2 regions of the Bacillus sp. T-10(2022) genome follow, and region 1 is predicted to be linked to the other one. Evidence: a T-box and tRNA genes for the amino acid it is inferred to sense, from the RefSeq annotation. Region 1 holds a T-box; the other holds one or more tRNA genes.
What was found. A T-box is a leader RNA that pairs with one kind of tRNA and senses whether it is charged. The one in region 1 lies ahead of leuS (leucine--tRNA ligase), so its partner is inferred to be a tRNA-Leu.
Positions count from the first base shown of each region.

Region 1 (2,448 bases):
CGGTTCGGGCAGTCAAAGCCGCCATCCAGGGCAACTTTAAAAACCTTATGTCCAAAATGTTCCCTCAGGTGGTAATTCCATGTATGATATCGTTTGTTATCCGTTGCATATATAAACGGGTTTGCCTGATTCAAATCAGCAACCTCCTAAATAAATTAAATCGCAACATATATTATACAACATTCTCGCAGCTAGGTCTTTTTTTGAAAAATAAGCGTATACTGTATACTTGAGGGCTAAACATTTTGCTGCTATTTCCAGTATATCTTTGAATGACTATATCCAATCGGGAGCTGATGGACATGACCGGTCAAGTTGAAGAAGCGATTAATCAAATGAAAAAGAAATTAGCCGAAAATAATCAGGTGATCGAAGAAAATGAAGATGGATTCATATACAAAGCCACTTGCACCTTCAATTCACCTGCTTCGGATGAACAAATTCATTCCTTTGAAAAGAAAACCGGACTGCTTCTGCCCGAGGATTATAAGGAGTTTTTAAAAATAACCAATGGATGCCGTCTGTTCGAAACACGAGAATCGGGCGGGGAAAATGATTTATACAGCCTGGATGATATTATTAATTACACATATGAAAATTCCTACGAGGGATGCTATAAAGTGGCCTGCATTTATCAAGATAATATCGTCATTGATGGGGAAGCCGTCGCTAAAGGCGATAAGGAGTATTTAATGGTAAAAGGCCATATCGATGATTTTGAAGAAGGCGAGAAACTCCACATGGGTTTTGCCGAATGGATTGAGCAATTCATTTCCCATCAAGGTGAAAAGTTTTGGGATAAAGGTTGATTGCTCAAAAAAAATGATAATCCACCCGTTATTTGCTCAAACTAGACAAGATGATTCCGAATCATCCAAATGAGATTCGAAGGAGAGGGTTTGAAATGGCAACCAGACAATCCGTCGATCATTTTTTAGAGCAATGTGAAGGTGCTCTCCATTTTGCAGAGTTTGAATTCAACGAGGCCTCACGGCAGGAGCATTATGATGATGAACAATTTCAAAATTCGCAAAGGTATATCGAAGAGGCTTTGACGGATATGGAACGATTGTATGCCAGTTCGAATGACCAGCAACGGGAAATGCTTTCGCGGATGAAGCAGCAGTTGAATCAATTGAGGAATGAAATGACTTTACTGCGACATTAAATGGAAGCAAGGGAGCTATGAATGAATAGCTCCCTTTTTTGCACGATTTTTCTTGAATTCGCATATATAAAGAAAAACCTGTCGATAATGTTTATGTACGGCTATTGCAATTATCGTTGAAATTGACTAGAATGTAATAAAATCCAATATTCTCATAAAGACTATGATGAGGAATAGTAACGGTTTAAACCAGTAAAGAGAGTTGACGGGTGGTGCAAGTCAACCTGGGATGGTCGTGAACTCGCCTTGGAGTCCCGGGTGTGAAGGTGAAAAGTAATGCCTGGCGTTTTAATCCATGTTACGGATATTTTAAGCTGGGCGGATTTTAGCTATCGCCAATGTGGGTGGTACCGCGGGAAGATATACATAATCCTCTCGTCCCTATTTTGGGATGAGGGGTTTTTTATTGTTTTTTATACGGAAATTAGGAGGAAATCATATGAGTTTTGACCATAGGAGCATAGAAACGAAATGGCAAAAGTATTGGGAAGGCAATAAGACATTCAAGACAGGTGAAGAAAGCGGCAAACGTAAATTCTACGCGCTGGATATGTTCCCATATCCTTCAGGGGCAGGTCTTCATGTGGGGCACCCGGAAGGTTATACGGCAAGCGATATCCTGGCACGGATGAAACGGGCGCAGGGGTATAATGTATTGCATCCGATCGGCTGGGACGCTTTTGGACTTCCGGCAGAGCAATATGCGATCGATACGGGCAATGATCCAGCCGAATTCACGGAGCACAACATCAACACGTTCCGCCGCCAAATCAAAGCCCTAGGTTTTTCTTATGACTGGGATCGCGAAATAAACACGACAGATCCCGACTATTACAAATGGACGCAGTGGATCTTCTTGAAATTATATGAAAAGGGCCTTGCATATATTGATGAAGTTGCCGTTAACTGGTGTCCGGCACTTGGCACGGTATTGGCTAATGAAGAAGTCATCGATGGGAAAAGTGAGCGTGGAGGTCATCCGGTTGAGCGCCGCCCGATGAAACAGTGGATGCTTCGTATCACTGCGTATGCAGACCGCTTGATCGACGATTTGAACGATGTGGATTGGCCGGAAAACATCAAGGATATGCAGCGTAACTGGATTGGCCGTTCCGAGGGAGCGGAGGTTACATTCAATATTGATGGCTTTGATGATACATTCACGGTGTTCACGACTCGTCCGGATACGTTATTCGGTGCAACATATGCAGTATTGGCACCTGAACATCAGTTTGTAGATAAGATTACGTCGGCTGATCAAAGAGCTGCGGTTGAAGCCT
Region 1 covers NZ_CP113518.1:4,977,596-4,980,043, reverse strand. The annotation lists gene mnmL (tRNA modification radical SAM protein MnmL/YtqA) at 1-134, opposite strand, end outside; gene OSJ91_RS24575 (SMI1/KNR4 family protein) at 303-809, shown strand; gene OSJ91_RS24570 (DUF2524 family protein) at 905-1,168, shown strand; T-box leader at 1,323-1,554, shown strand; gene leuS (leucine--tRNA ligase) at 1,608-2,448, shown strand, end outside.

Region 2 (2,448 bases), 750 kb from region 1:
TTGTACAGGATAGGTAGGAGCCTGAGAAGCCGGAGCGCCAGCTTCGGTGGAGGCGTTGGTGGGATACTACCCTGGCTGTATTGAAATTCTAACCCGCGCCCCTTATCGGGGTGGGAGACAGTGTCAGGTGGGCAGTTTGACTGGGGCGGTCGCCTCCTAAAGAGTAACGGAGGCGCCCAAAGGTTCCCTCAGAATGGTTGGAAATCATTCGTAGAGTGTAAAGGCACAAGGGAGCTTGACTGCGAGACCTACAAGTCGAGCAGGGACGAAAGTCGGGCTTAGTGATCCGGTGGTTCCGCATGGAAGGGCCATCGCTCAACGGATAAAAGCTACCCCGGGGATAACAGGCTTATCTCCCCCAAGAGTCCACATCGACGGGGAGGTTTGGCACCTCGATGTCGGCTCATCGCATCCTGGGGCTGTAGTCGGTCCCAAGGGTTGGGCTGTTCGCCCATTAAAGCGGTACGCGAGCTGGGTTCAGAACGTCGTGAGACAGTTCGGTCCCTATCCGTCGCGGGCGCAGGAAATTTGAGAGGAGCTGTCCTTAGTACGAGAGGACCGGGATGGACGCACCGCTGGTGTACCAGTTGTCTTGCCAAAGGCATAGCTGGGTAGCTACGTGCGGACGGGATAAGTGCTGAAAGCATCTAAGCATGAAGCCCCCCTCAAGATGAGATTTCCCATGGCGCAAGCTAGTAAGATCCCTGAAAGATGATCAGGTTGATAGGTCAGAGGTGGAAGCATGGTGACATGTGGAGCTGACTGATACTAATAGATCGAGGACTTAACCAACGCTTTTTAAAAAATGAAATACCTTCTTATTATCTAGTTTTGAAGGAACAACGTTCCTTTTATGTTTGGTGGCGATAGCGAAGAGGTCACACCCGTTCCCATTCCGAACACGGCAGTTAAGCTCTTCAGCGCCGATGGTAGTTGGGGGTTTCCCCCTGTGAGAGTAGGACGCCGCCAAGCAGTTATATATGGAGGATTAGCTCAGCTGGGAGAGCATCTGCCTTACAAGCAGAGGGTCGGCGGTTCGATCCCGTCATCCTCCACCATTTTTACACTTGCCGGTGTAGCTCAACTGGTAGAGCAACTGACTTGTAATCAGTAGGTTGGGGGTTCAAGTCCTCTTGCCGGCACCATTTTCATACAAGCTTGATATAGCATATATAAATAGTTTATATGAGCCATTAGCTCAGTTGGTAGAGCATCTGACTTTTAATCAGAGGGTCGAAGGTTCGAATCCTTCATGGCTCACCATTTTATTATGCGGGTGTGGCGGAATTGGCAGACGCACCAGACTTAGGATCTGGCGCCGCAAGGCGTGGGGGTTCAAGTCCCTTCACCCGCATGTTCGCGGAAGTAGTTCAGTGGTAGAATACAACCTTGCCAAGGTTGGGGTCGCGGGTTCGAATCCCGTCTTCCGCTCCACTATTTATTTATGCCGGGGTGGCGGAACTGGCAGACGCACAGGACTTAAAATCCTGCGGTAGGTGACTACCGTACCGGTTCGATTCCGGTCCTCGGCACCATCTTAATATGCGCCCGTAGCTCAATTGGATAGAGCATCTGACTACGAATCAGAAGGTTGTAGGTTCGACTCCCGCCGGGCGCACCATATTTTTTTTCGGGAAGTAGCTCAGCTTGGTAGAGCACTTGGTTTGGGACCAAGGGGTCGCAGGTTCGAATCCTGTCTTCCCGACCATTATTTTTTCGGGGCCTTAGCTCAGCTGGGAGAGCGCCTGCCTTGCACGCAGGAGGTCAGCGGTTCGATCCCGCTAGGCTCCACCAAAAAAACTTGACAAGCCGTTTTGGGTTTGTTATGATATGAAAGTTGATTCTTTAAGAAGAGTCAAATTGCTCTTTGAAAACTGAACAAAACAAAGCGCCAACGTTAAATTTTAAGTGAGCACACACTATCAAAAAAGCAAATGAGCAAGTCAAACATTTCTTCGGAGAGTTTGATCCTGGCTCAGGACGAACGCTGGCGGCGTGCCTAATACATGCAAGTCGAGCGAATCGATGGGAGCTTGCTCCCTGAGATTAGCGGCGGACGGGTGAGTAACACGTGGGCAACCTGCCTATAAGACTGGGATAACTTCGGGAAACCGGAGCTAATACCGGATACGTTCTTTTCTCGCATGAGAGAAGATGGAAAGACGGTTTACGCTGTCACTTATAGATGGGCCCGCGGCGCATTAGCTAGTTGGTGAGGTAATGGCTCACCAAGGCGACGATGCGTAGCCGACCTGAGAGGGTGATCGGCCACACTGGGACTGAGACACGGCCCAGACTCCTACGGGAGGCAGCAGTAGGGAATCTTCCGCAATGGACGAAAGTCTGACGGAGCAACGCCGCGTGAACGAAGAAGGCCTTCGGGTCGTAAAGTTCTGTTGTTAGGGAAGAACAAGTACCAGAGTAACTGCTGGTACCTTGACGGTACCT
Region 2 covers NZ_CP113518.1:95,046-97,493, forward strand. The annotation lists rRNA gene OSJ91_RS00475 (23S ribosomal RNA) at 1-792, shown strand, start outside; rRNA gene rrf (5S ribosomal RNA) at 857-972, shown strand; tRNA gene OSJ91_RS00485 (tRNA-Val) at 983-1,058, shown strand; tRNA gene OSJ91_RS00490 (tRNA-Thr) at 1,070-1,145, shown strand; tRNA gene OSJ91_RS00495 (tRNA-Lys) at 1,188-1,263, shown strand; tRNA gene OSJ91_RS00500 (tRNA-Leu) at 1,273-1,354, shown strand; tRNA gene OSJ91_RS00505 (tRNA-Gly) at 1,360-1,434, shown strand; tRNA gene OSJ91_RS00510 (tRNA-Leu) at 1,447-1,535, shown strand; tRNA gene OSJ91_RS00515 (tRNA-Arg) at 1,545-1,621, shown strand; tRNA gene OSJ91_RS00520 (tRNA-Pro) at 1,632-1,708, shown strand; tRNA gene OSJ91_RS00525 (tRNA-Ala) at 1,719-1,794, shown strand; rRNA gene OSJ91_RS00530 (16S ribosomal RNA) at 1,953-2,448, shown strand, end outside.
Region 2: it has a tRNA-Leu gene. The T-box ahead of leuS (leucine--tRNA ligase) is inferred to sense a tRNA for this amino acid. The anticodon was not compared.